4 regions of the Pantoea nemavictus genome follow, and region 2 is predicted to be linked to each of the others. Evidence: predicted binding sites of a transcription regulator. Region 2 holds the regulator's gene; each other region holds the start of a gene.
The links. The regulator CRP, encoded in region 2, controls carbon source genes, mostly activating them, when cyclic AMP is high. The targets are predictions, from matches to a motif close to ATGTGANNNNNNTCACAT.
Positions count from the first base shown of each region.

Region 1: cdd (cytidine deaminase) is a predicted target of CRP. The motif match lies at 1,616-1,633, and genes of this name have one in related genera.
Region 3: epd (erythrose-4-phosphate dehydrogenase) is a predicted target of CRP. The motif match lies at 1,783-1,800, and genes of this name have one in related genera.
Region 4: idnD (L-idonate 5-dehydrogenase) is a predicted target of CRP. The motif match lies at 1,904-1,921, and genes of this name have one in related genera.

Region 1 covers NZ_JBBGZW010000001.1:592,903-596,056, reverse strand. The annotation lists gene WH298_RS02760 (NAD-dependent malic enzyme) at 1-505, opposite strand, end outside; gene cdd (cytidine deaminase) at 666-1,562, opposite strand; gene WH298_RS02750 (CidB/LrgB family autolysis modulator) at 1,687-2,379, opposite strand; gene WH298_RS02745 (CidA/LrgA family protein) at 2,372-2,755, opposite strand; gene metG (methionine--tRNA ligase) at 2,911-3,154, opposite strand, start outside.
Region 2 covers NZ_JBBGZW010000001.1:1,737,201-1,740,354, reverse strand. The annotation lists gene WH298_RS07985 (YccS/YhfK family putative transporter) at 1-822, opposite strand, end outside; gene crp (cAMP-activated global transcriptional regulator CRP) at 881-1,513, opposite strand; gene WH298_RS07975 (OsmC family protein) at 1,818-2,222, shown strand; gene WH298_RS07970 (phosphoribulokinase) at 2,320-3,154, opposite strand, start outside.
Region 3 covers NZ_JBBGZW010000001.1:1,243,835-1,246,988, forward strand. The annotation lists gene pgk (phosphoglycerate kinase) at 1-524, opposite strand, end outside; gene epd (erythrose-4-phosphate dehydrogenase) at 576-1,595, opposite strand; gene tkt (transketolase) at 1,928-3,154, opposite strand, start outside.
Region 4 covers NZ_JBBGZW010000001.1:1,547,215-1,550,368, reverse strand. The annotation lists gene WH298_RS06950 (ATP-binding protein) at 1-621, opposite strand, end outside; gene WH298_RS06945 (response regulator) at 1,108-1,809, shown strand; gene idnD (L-idonate 5-dehydrogenase) at 1,980-3,011, shown strand; gene idnO (gluconate 5-dehydrogenase) at 3,021-3,154, shown strand, end outside.

The DNA.
Region 1 (3,154 bases), 1.1 Mb from region 2:
TGCCGCCGATGCCTAAATCGCCGAGGCCGAGAATACGCTCGCCATCGGTAACCACGATCACTTTTACATTCTGCTTGGTGGCGTTCTGCAGCATGTCTTCAATGCGGTCGCGGTTGTTATACGAGATGAATACGCCGCGCGCGCGACGGTAGATCTCTGAGAAGTGTTCACAGGCGGCACCGACCGTTGGGGTGTAGATAATTGGCATCATCTCTTCCAGATGATTGTCGAGCAGGCGGTAGAACAGGGTTTCGTTGGTATCCTGGATGTTGCGCAGGTAAACATGCTTGTCGTTATTGTTTTTGAAATCCAGGAACTGGCGCCAGGCACGTTCTGCCTGCTCTTCGATGGTTTCTACCGCTTCAGGGAGCAGGCCGTTGAGGTTAAATTCGTTACGTTCTTCGAGGGTGAAGGCGCTGCCTTTATTCAACAGCGGAAATTCCAGCAGGATCGGACCCGCATAAGGAATATACAGCGGGCGTTTACTTTCGTAGTCGAGTTCCATGCAGTGCTTGCTCCGGTTGCAGTGTTTTCTGACGTATCGCCGGGAAAAGGTAACGCCAGTCCATCTTGAAGTGAAGAGGTTCTGGCGCCCGATCCTATGAAAATTCCTGCAGATGTACAGCTTTTGTTAACAGAAGGTCACAAAAGCGGTAAAAGGATCACTAAACTGATGTTTTCGAAACTAAAGTAAGTGAGAAATCCTCACATCCTAACGCCGCCAGCGTGGCACGCGTGGCATCCAACTGGCTGAGCGTGCTGTTCTGACATTCCGCCAGAACCGCTTGCTGAATGGTATCGAGCGCTTCGTTACTCATGTTCATCAGAATCAGCGCAGCCTGCAGCGGCGGCAAGCTTGGGTTAAAAGCCGCGTTTTCTGCATAGCGGCCGGTAAAGGTCTTGCCGCTGTGGCTCAGCAGCGCTACGCCGCTGTAACTCAGGCTATAAGGGGCGTGACTGTGATTGGCGGCTTCAATCGCCGCCTGCTGCAGCGCCTCACCCTGCACAGCAAAACCGTGATTGACCGGCGTCAGCAGACGTTCAGTAATGTTCAAATCGGCGGGACCGAACGCATCCGGCAGATAGTCGCCCAGCGTGCTAACGGCGCGTCCCGGCAGGCTGATGCGAATCGCCGTGCCGCTGTTCAGCTCGTTCATAAACTGGCGGCAATGGCCGCACGGCGTGTAGTTGACGGTAATCGCCGCCAGTTTCTCTTCACCGCGCAGCCAGGCATGCGTAATGGCACTTTGCTCGGCGTGCACCGTTTGCTGCAGCGGCGCGTGCAGGAACTCCATGTTGGCGCCGAAGTACCAGTGGCCGCTAACGCCACGCGAAATCGCGCCGACATTAAAATGAGACACGGTTGCCACGGCGCAACTGGCCGCCAGCGGTAGCAGTTCCAGCGCCAAGGCATCATCATCCAGACCGGTCAGCTGTTTCAGTTGCGCGATATCCTGCGGACGCAATACGCCATGAAAATCAGGCGCATCCAGCAGCGGTTGAATCGCAGCTTGCAGCGCAGCGGGCAGGGCAGAAAAAGCAGTAGTGAATCGTGAATGCATGATGTGTTGGCCTCAGTTACGCATGAACGGCGATGCGCCGCCTGACGTTTTATATGTGATCCAAGTCGCTCTGACAATGCAAGCTGATTGGGTTGTTTCAACTTTGCGAGATCTCTCGCAAGTTTCAGCCCCACCAATGCATTAATAGCGGGAAAAGGAACGGTGCCAGTAACGACGTAATGATGCCGCAAATCACCAGAGCCAATGAGCTGAACGCGCCTTCCTGATAATCGATCTCCGCTGCGCGCGCGGTGCCTAACGCATGCGAAGCGTTGCCAATCGCCAGGCCGCGTGAGGATTTGTTTTTAACCTGCAGCAGGTTAAGCAGCATATGGCCAAACACCGCGCCTAGCACGCCAGCGATCAATACGCAGATAGCACTAATGGCCGGAATACCGTGTAGCGATCCTGACACCGCCATGGCAATGGGCGTAGTCACAGATTTCGGCATGATGGTGGCGGCGATTTCCGGCGTGGCGCCCATCCACAGCGCAATCGCGGTACCGGAGACCATCGCGGTAATACTGCCAATAAAGCAGACGCTGATAATGGTTTTCCAGCGGGCGCGAATTTGATGCATCTGCTCATACAGCGGTAGCGCCAACGCCACGACGGCCGGTTGCAGTAACTGGTTTAGCAGGCTGCTGCCAGCAAAATAGCGTGTATAGGGCATGTTAGTGATCAGCAGAAGCGGAATGACAATCGCCATCGCCACCAGTAAGGGATTGACGATGGATATATTGATTTTCGCCGCCAGCTTGCGTGCCAGCAGATAGGCGATAACGGTAAGCGGTAGTGACCACCAGGCATCAATCATGGTTTTTCTCCTGCGGGCGCTGCATCCGTTCTGCGCTTAAACCGACAATCAGCAACACCAGGAAGGTACTGACAATGCAGGACACCACGATCGGGCCAAACTGGGCGGTGAGAATATCGGTATAACCCATCACGCCCACGCTGATGGGGACAAAGAGCAGCGCCATATAGCGAATCAGCAAATGACAGCCGGGCTTCACCCAGTCAACCGGCAGGATTTGCAACGCCAACAGCAGGAACAGCAGCAGCATGCCGATGATGCTGCCGGGAATGGTTATCGGGAGCAGGGCAGAAATCCCCATTCCGGCGTACAGCGCCGCATAAATGATGACGAAGGCGCGCAAATAGCGCCAGCAGGCAGAGAGAACGGCGGGCATGGCAGGCTCCTGTTTTCGTAGCGCTTTATCATACGCATTCACTGCTTAGCGTGCTAGCGATCACATTACTGTCTAACCAGGTCGCCATAAATGGCGACGCTACAATGCGCGGACTCAACAGGCACAAAAAAGCCGCCCTAAGGCGGCTTATTCGCTTACTTCACCGGCATTCCAGGCACTGCGCCGCTATCGACCGACAGCACAAACAGATCTTTGCCGCCCGGGCCTGCAGACAGCACCATGCCTTCTGAAACACCGAAGCGCATCTTACGCGGCGCGAGGTTGGCGACGATGATAGTCATCTTGCCGACCAGCACGGAGGGATCCGGATAGGCCGCGCGAATGCCAGAGAAAATCTGACGCTTCTCGCCGCCCACATCCAGCTCCAGACGCAGCAGC
Region 2 (3,154 bases):
TGCGGAGATAATTTTGGCGTTCCAGCGGATCACCGCTTCAGCGTGACTCTCCTCCACCAGCTTCTGCACCTCTTCAGGCTGATGCAGGCTGACCGAGATGTGTTCCTGTAAATCCAGCGCCACCTGGAAGGCGCGCGTCAGGCGCTTGTGGCTGTTATCGCGGCTGGCCGACAGCATATGCATTTGCTGGTAGCAGGTGGTAATGAGATCGACCGCCTTTTGCTGACGTGCCAGCAGCGGTGGCAGCGCTTTTTCCGGATCGGTTAGCTGCGTCAATAAGGTGTACTTGGCATCGCAATAATCGGCCAGTTCGCGGAACAGCAGGCTGAGTGATTCGCGCATCGGCTGCTCTTTCCACAGCCAGAACCAGAACCAGTTGAATAAGCCGTACCACAGCGTGCCGCCAATATAGAGCAGCGGCGGCACCCATATCGGCATGCGCCTAACCAGGCTGAGCGTAAAGATGGCGGCGATTAAAGTGGCGGGCAGCAGGCGTGCATGCAGCGGGCCGATTTCGCCGGTTACGCCGATCAGCAGCGGCAGCGCCAGCAGGATCAGCGGCAGCGGAATCTGGTAAGCGGTCAAAATTTGCATCAGGAAACTGCCGGTGGCAAACAGCGAACCACCGACAATCAGGCGTTTGAAGAAGCGTTTATGCGGCGTATCCAGACCCGCCATATTGCAGCAGGCAGGCACTAACGAGAACAGCAGACCTTTTTGCAGATCGCCAAACAGCCAACCGAGAGCCACAGGCAGGCACAGCACCAGCGTTTGCCGCAGCGCATAGTTGACTTCAGGATGATAGATGATTCGGCGCCACATCAGCTCATCGCAAATAGAAACGGCGCGATGTTGCCATCACGCCGTGGGTGAGAAGAAATTAGCGGGTGCCGTAAACGACGATGGTTTTACCGTGTGCGGAGATCAGATTCTGATCTTCCAGCATTTTCAGGATACGGCCCACAGTTTCGCGTGAGCAGCCCACGATCTGACCAATCTCCTGACGGGTGATTTTGATTTGCATGCCGTCTGGGTGAGTCATCGCATCTGGCTGTTTAGCCAGATTAAGCAGCGTTTGCGCAATACGTCCTGTCACATCAAGGAAAGCGAGGTTGCCCACTTTCTCCGATGTCACTTGCAGACGACGCGCCATTTGCGACGAAAGTCGCATTAAAATATCCGGGTTTACCTGAATCAGCTGACGGAATTTTTTGTAGGAAATTTCAGCCACTTCGCAGGCAGACTTCGCACGCACCCAGGCACTACGTTCCTGGCCTTCTTCGAAAAGACCGAGTTCGCCGATGAAATCTCCCTGATTGAGGTAGGAGAGAATCATCTCTTTGCCTTCTTCATCTTTAATCAGTACCGCTACGGAACCTTTAACGATGTAGTACAGCGTTTCCGCTTTCTCACCCTGATGGATGAGCGTGCTTTTGGATGGATATTTGTGAATATGGCAATGGGACAGGAACCATTCGAGTGTAGGGTCTGTTTGCGGTTTGCCGAGAACCATTCGCTATTATCCTCTGTTGTAATCGTGCCCAAAATACAGGGGGCATTTTTTCCCTGTCAGGCGGTTTAATCGTCGAGCGTTTCCAGTAATGGAAAAATTATTCCGGGTCATTCTTAAGCTACGCTTTTGATTCTTCCCGCCTTCGTCTGTAACGACGAAAATATTTTCAGCACTGTTTGTAGCACAGCTTTTGCGAGCTGTCTTGTGTTGTCTCGCTTCAGCAAACGGGGGAATAGTCTGGATTGCTGTTTATCAGGTGAAAGCGTAATCTGGCGGCAAAACCGCCGCTTCAGGAGAAAGAATCATGCAGGCACGAGTGAAATGGGTGGAAGGTCTTACCTTTCTCGGAGAATCCTCATCCGGTCATCAGGTATTAATGGACGGTAATTCCGGTGATAAAGCGCCAAGTCCTATGGAGATGGTGCTCATGGCCGCCGGTGGTTGTAGCGCCATTGATGTGGTGTCGATTCTGCAAAAAGGGCGCAGCGATGTCGCCGATTGCGAAGTCAAACTGACGTCAGAACGCCGCGAAGAAGCTCCACGCATTTTTACCCATATCAACCTGCATTTTATCGTCAGCGGCAAAGCGTTGAGCGATAAAGCCGTAGCGCGCGCGGTTGATCTCTCTGCGGAAAAATACTGTTCTGTGGCGATTATGCTGGGCAAGGGCGTGGAAATCACCCACAGCTATGAAGTGATCGAGCTTTAATGCTTCCAGGTGCGCATCAATGCGCACCCTACGAAATCATCGCGTTTTTTGTAGAGTCGCCATTCATGGCGACCGGTTCCATACCGGCGAGTAACCCTCACTCAATCCGTTTTCCTTCAATTAGTCGCTGAACCAGCGGTAGCATTATCAGTTCCATCGCCAATCCCATTTTGCCGCCCGGCACCACCAGCGTATTAATGTGGGAAATAAACGATCCCTGAATCATCGCCAGCAAATAGGGGAAGGCGATACCTTCCAGCCCGCGGAAGTGAATCACTACGAAGCTTTCATCGAGTGATGGAATTTCACGTGCGGCAAACGGGTTTGAGGTGTCAACGGTTGGCACGCGCTGAAAGTTGATGTGCGTGCGTGAAAACTGTGGCGTGATGAAGTTGATGTAATCCTCCATCGAACGCACCACCGAATCCATCACCGCCTCACGTGAATGGCCGCGCTCGCCGGTGTCGCGCACCAGCTTCTGAATCCACTCAAGGTTAACAATCGGCACCACGCCCACCAGCAGATCAACATGCTCCGCCACATTCTGCTGCTGTGTGACCACGCCGCCGTGTAAGCCTTCATAGAACAGCACATCGGTGTTTTCCGGCAGCGGTTGCCACGGCGTGAAGGTGCCGGGCACCTGATTCCACGGCACGGCTTCATCGTAGGTGTGCAGATATTTCCGCGATTCGCCCAGGCCGGTTTGGCCATAATGCTTGAACGTTTGCTCCAGTAAGCCAAAGTCGTTGGCTTCCGGGCCGAAATAGCTGATGTGGCGGCCGAGATCGCGCGCTTTGCGGATCGCCATGTCCATTTCCGGACGCGTGAAGCGATGGAAACTGTCGCCCTCTAATTCCGCCGCATGCAGATTAAGCTGCTGGAAAATCTTGCGGAAGGCGAGGCTGGTGGTGGTGGTTCCGGCACCGCTGGAA
Region 3 (3,154 bases), 490 kb from region 2:
AGCGCTTCCAACTCAGCTGACAGCAGCGGACCCGCACAAGCGATTGGTGCGAACTTGCCCACACCGTGAGTCGACGCCTGCGCGCGGTGCGCGGTACCGAACGCATCCATGACGAAGACGTCGCACAGGGCGGCATATTTCTTCGACAGGGTTTCTTCGTCTTTTTTCTCGCCTTTGTTGAAGCGTACGTTCTCCAGCACCACCAGTTCACCCGCGCCCACTTCTACGCCTTCGAGATAGTCTTTCGCCAGGGTGACATTGGTGCCGTTCAGTTTGTCTTTCAGGTAGTTAACAACCGGCAGCAGGGAGAACTCTTCGTTGTATTCACCTTCGGTCGGACGACCCAGGTGAGAGGTAACCATCACTTTCGCGCCCTGTTTCAACGCCGCTTCGATGGTAGGCAGAGAAGCACGAATACGTGCATCTGACGTCACTTTCCCTTCTTTCACTGGCACGTTGAGATCGGCACGGATCAGAACGCGTTTACCAGCAAGATCCAGATCGGTCATCTTAATTACAGACATGGTGAACCCTCTCGTTGATTCTCATAAGTTTTGCCAGACGCAGTCCGCGTCTTACCTGAAACCGCTTGCGGCCATTGCTAACGTGGTGTCGATCATGCGATTAGCAAAGCCCCATTCGTTGTCACACCAAACCAACGTTTTGATAAGGTGATGACCACTAACCCGCGTTTGCGTGCCATCGACTATGGCACTGTGCGGATCATGGTTAAAATCTACTGAGACTAACGGTAATTCCGTAAAGTCAACTATACCACGAAACGCCCCTTCTGACGCGTTTTGCAGCAACGCATTGACCTCACACGCCTTCACCGCTTCGCGCACAGACACGCTCAAATCAATGGCTGTCACGTTGATGGTGGGCACGCGCACCGCAATCGCTTCAAAGCGATCGTTAAATTTCGGAAAAATACGGGTAATGCCAGCAGCAAGACGCGTATCTACCGGGATGATCGATTGGCTGGCGGCGCGGGTACGACGCAGGTCGCTGTGATAGGCGTCAATCACCTGCTGGTCGTGCATCGCCGAATGAATCGTGGTCACAGTGCCCGATTCAATGCCAAAGGCGTCATCCAGCAACTTGATCACCGGAATAATGCAATTGGTGGTGCAGGATGCGTTGGAGACAATGCGGTCAGTTTGTTTAAGAGCCTGTTCGTTTACGCCGAACACGACGGTGGCATCGAGATCGTTGCCGCCCGGATGCGAGAACAACACCTTCTTCGCGCCCGCCTGCAGATGCGTTTCACCATCGGCGCGGCTACCGTAAACACCGGTACAATCCAGTACGATATCCACATTCAGTTCGCGCCACGGCAGCACATCAATTTCGGCCTGATGCAGGATGCGGATGGTGTCATCGCCCACAAACAGCTGATCGCGCTCCTGGCGCACATCAAAGGCAAACCGGCCGTGGCTGGTGTCGTACTTCAGCAGATGCGCCATACCGGCAGCGTCTGCCAGTTCGTTAATCGCCACGACGGTGATCTCGGCGCGGCGGCCGGTTTCATACAGGGCTCGCAACACGTTGCGCCCGATACGGCCAAAACCATTTATTGCTACGCGAACGGTCATCTCTACCTTCAACCACACCCGAAAAAACGTGCCGATTAGCCTGAGCGTTTCACACCGTTTTGTACAGGGAATTATTGTCCGTCAGCACTGGCCAGATGCAGTCTTTCGCTTACAACTGAAACGGTTCAGCTAGAGTAATGCATGCGCGGAATAACGGGAATGATTGCGATCAATTGAGTGGCGGAATATTGGATCTGCGTCACAAATTTTACGCTGAGGGATTATTACTGCAGGAATAATTGAACCGTTTCACCCTTAAGTTACAAAGCGGATAAAACGAGGGCAGCTCAATTGAGCTGCCCTGTAAGGTCGCCATTCATGGCGACCGCCTATTACAGAATGGATTTCGCCGTTTTAACCACGTTCTCAACGGTGAAGCCAAACTCTTTAAACAGCTGATCCGCTGGCGCTGACTCACCGAAGGTGGTCATGCCGACGATCGCGCCGTTCAGGCCGGTGTATTTGAACCAGTAGTCCGCGATACCCGCTTCGATCGCCACGCGCGCCGCCACCGCTTTCGGCAGCACCGATTCACGGTACGCCGCATCCTGCTTGTCGAACGCGTCGGTGGATGGCATGGAGACCACGCGCACCTTGCGGCCTTCGGCCGTCAGCTGCTCGTAAGCGCTCACCGCCAGCTCCACTTCCGAACCGGTGGCGATCAGGATCAGCTCCGGCGTGCCGTTGCTGTCCTTCAGCACGTAACCGCCGCGCGCCACGTTAGCCAGCTGCTCAGCGCTACGATCCTGCTGCGCCAGGTTCTGACGCGAGAAGATCAGCGCCGACGGGCCGTCAACGCGCTCGATGGCGTACTTCCACGCCACCGCCGACTCAACCTGGTCGCACGGGCGCCACAGGCTCATGTTTGGCGTCACGCGCAGGCTGGCCATCTGCTCAACCGGCTGGTGCGTCGGGCCATCTTCACCCAGGCCAATCGAGTCGTGGGTGTAGACCATGATCTGACGGATTTTCATCAGCGCGGCCATACGGGCGGCGTTGCGCGCGTACTCGACGAACATCAGGAACGTCGCGGTGTACGGCAGGAAGCCGCCGTGCAGCGCCAGGCCGTTGGCGATGGCGGTCATACCGAACTCGCGCACGCCGTAGTGAATGTAGTTGCCGGCTGCGTCTTCGTTGATCGGCTTCGAGCCGGACCACATGGTGAGGTTGCTTGGCGCCAGGTCAGCCGAGCCGCCCAGATATTCCGGCAGGATTTTACCGAAGGCTTCGATGGCGTTCTGCGAGGCTTTACGGCTGGCGATTTTCGCCGGATTGGCCTGCAGCTGCTCGATAAACGTCTGCGACTCGCTGGCCCAGTTAGCCGGCAGTTCGTTGTTCACGCGGCGTGTGAACTCGGCAGCCAGCTCCGGGTGCGCGGCGGCGTAGGCGGCAAACTTTTTGTCCCACGCGGACTCTTTCGCCTGGCCGGCTTCTTTGGCGTCCCACTGCGAGTAGATGTCTGAGGGGATTTCAAACGGACCGTGGTTCCAGCCCAGCTGCTTGCGGGTCAGCGCGATTTCGTCGGCGCCCAGCGGCGCGCCGTGCGAGTCGTGCGTGCC
Region 4 (3,154 bases), 190 kb from region 2:
CTGACCGGTTTGATCAAACACCACTGCTGCTACCGCATCGTAATAACCGGGAAAGCGCACCAAATGGTCATCTTGATAGATATTCTCAAGGTATTCGCGTTGTGGGGGAGGGCCGGACCAGGCGACGCGCTGCGCAAGCGTGTGATTCAGGTTAATAGCATGATCGGGTTTATGTCCTACCACACTGTAATCCAGCATCCAGGGGACGCTGGCGAGTAAAGGCTGAGGTTGTGACGATGGCAGCACGACATTGATCGCCAACATCTGCATTTCGCCGTTAATCACCGCATTTTGCGCGGCGCTATGACTGGGATAGTGATAGAGCTCAATCGTGGTATCGAGCATGCTTTGAATCAGAGAGAGGTAATCAGCACTGAGTCCTTCAAAGCGTCGTTTATCGGTGTCCATATATAAAGGCGGTTGTGGCTGGCCCGCTACGGCAACCTTGAGCACTTTATTACGAAATCCAGAAGGAATGGGTTCCGCTAATTGCAGGGCTGGCTGCGTCGTATCATAGCGTGCGAGTAGTTGCAGTGTTTTTTCCGCCGCAACCGATGAGCAGGAAAATAAAATTAGCAGCAATAACGTTGCCAGACGGAAAATTGCAGGCTGAATGAACACGATACCATCTCAAGACAAAGTAATTACATTAATTGCAGTAAGGACAAGGGAGTATAGAGACATTTAAATAATTCTCTTCTCCTATCATCTTTGTACCTGTGTTTTGCGACCATTCTTGAAATAGTGACATATTGATAAAGAAAGCACCTGCTCAAGGAAAAATGGCTTTTTATTAATTGGTGTTTTTATTCAATGTGTTAACTGACTTGGGGCCTTTCAAGACAATTCTTATGTGGTCTGGTTGAGGAGTTAAGTCAGAATTTTCGCAGTTTTGTGTGGGCGGAAAAGTTAAAAGCCAGCGCAATAAATAAGATAGCCTGAAGAAACGAATGACAGATTCGTTTTACGGGTTAAATTATTTTGATAATGATAACGCTGCGACCGATTTATTATTTTAAGTGTCGCTTTTTAATATCATAGATTCACTTCATCTGGTGTGGTTATCACAATTGGACAAAGTTAAAACTGTAATAAAGGAATAAATAAATGGTATATGCACACAATAAGCAAGTGCGTGTTGCTGTCCTTGATGATCACCCCATGGTCCGTACTGTTTTCGAGTTGTGTTTAAAACATGAGCCCGATATTCATTTGGTGGGCACCTGGGCTTCAAGCAATGAGTTATTTAATCAGCTAAGAAGTACCACCGTTGATGTACTGGTACTGGATTTTCTTCTTGGTGAACGTGAGCTGGACGGTCTTGCGTTGGTTAAGCAATTACGTAATCACTATCCACAGCAGAAAATTCTGATCTCCTCCTCAATGGAAAGCCCGGCAATCGTCAAAATGGTGCTGAGCGCGGGCGTAAAAGGGTTTATCGGCAAGAGTCACAATATGCAGGATATTACGCACGCCATCCGTCAGGTGGCGCAAGGGCGTTTATTCTTGTCTAAGGAAGTGGCCTATGAAGTGGAAAATCTCTATGTGATGAGCGAAGAGTCGCTGGATGAGAACCACGATTTCAACAGCAAAGGCAATATGTATGAGAAGGTGAAAACCCTCAGCCCACGCGAAGTAGAAGTGGTGCGGTGTTTCCTTGATGGTTTGAGCGTGTCGCAGATTGCAGTGAAATTTAAACGCAGCCGCAAAACTGTGAGCGGGCAAAAACAATCTGCGTTGAAAAAACTGGGTTTGCGCTCAGATTCAGAGCTGTTTAAATACAGTCACGACCTGATGTCGGGCTATTGATTCTCTTCACAGGCGGCAATTCATGACCGCCTTTTTCCTGTTCTGCATTGCGTACATCACGTTCCCAGTAACACCTGTTCCGTAACATGTGTTTGAGTGATCTTTGTCACAGTTTAACGCTGCGTAACCCGGTCTGATGGCCCCCATTGTTTAGCACTCAGGGGGATAGGATGAATATCGACACGCAATCCGGTGTGATCACTGGAAAAAAACAAGTCAGCGTTGCACAGCAGCAGGTGAAATGGGAGGGCAAAGGCACGTTAGTTCGCATCACGCGCGGCGGCATCTGTGGCTCCGATCTGCATTACTATCAGGAAGGGAAGGTCGGCAGTTTTGAGATCAAAATGCCGATGATCCTCGGACATGAAGTGATTGGCTACGTGGTGGAAAGCGATAATCCGCAACTAAAGCCGGATCAAAAAGTCGCGGTCAATCCATCTAAACCCTGCGGCGAATGCAAATATTGCCAGCGCGATCAGGAAAACCAGTGCACCTCAATGCGCTTCTTCGGTAGCGCCATGTATGTCCCGCACGTTGACGGCGGCTTTACCCAATACAAAGTGGTAGATAGCGCGCAATGTGTGCCTTTTCCGCAGGATGCCGATGAAACGGTGATGGTCTTCGCCGAGCCGCTGGCAGTGTGCATTCACGCAACGCATCAGGCGGGCGATCTCACCGGCAAACAGGTTTTTATTTCGGGGGTTGGGCCGATTGGCTGTCTGATTGCGGCGGCGGCAAAAGCACGCGGAGCAGCGTCAATTGTCTGTAGCGACATCAGCGAACGTTCTCTGAAGATGGCGCAGCAGATGGGTGCAACCGACGTCATCCATGCAGCTGATGGCGATTTCGCGCCTTATCTTGCCGACAAAGGTTATTTCGATGTGGCGTTTGAAGCCTCTGGGCATCCCTCTTCGCTGCAGCGCTGCCTTGATGTGGTCTGTGCTAAAGGTACGCTGGTGCAGGTTGGCATGGGCGGTACCATTCCGAACTTCCCGATTATGGCGCTGATTGCTAAAGAGATTAATCTGGTCGGTTCCTTCCGCTTTACCCATGAATTTAATACCGCCGTCGAGTGGCTGGCTAACGGCGTGGTTGATCCCTTGCCGCTGTTCAGCGGCGAATACGCCTTGCAGGATATCGATGCCGCGCTGCAGTTTGCTGGCGATAAAACCCGCGCCGCTAAAGTTCAGTTAACCTTTTAAGGAGCAGTGATGAGTCAGTTATTTTCCCTCGAAGGTAAGCGTGTACTGCTCACCGGTTCAGCGCGTGGCATTGGATTCCTGCTGGCGCGCGGTCTGGCTGAGGCTGGCGCCGAAGTGATCGTCAATGCCACCACCGATGCAGG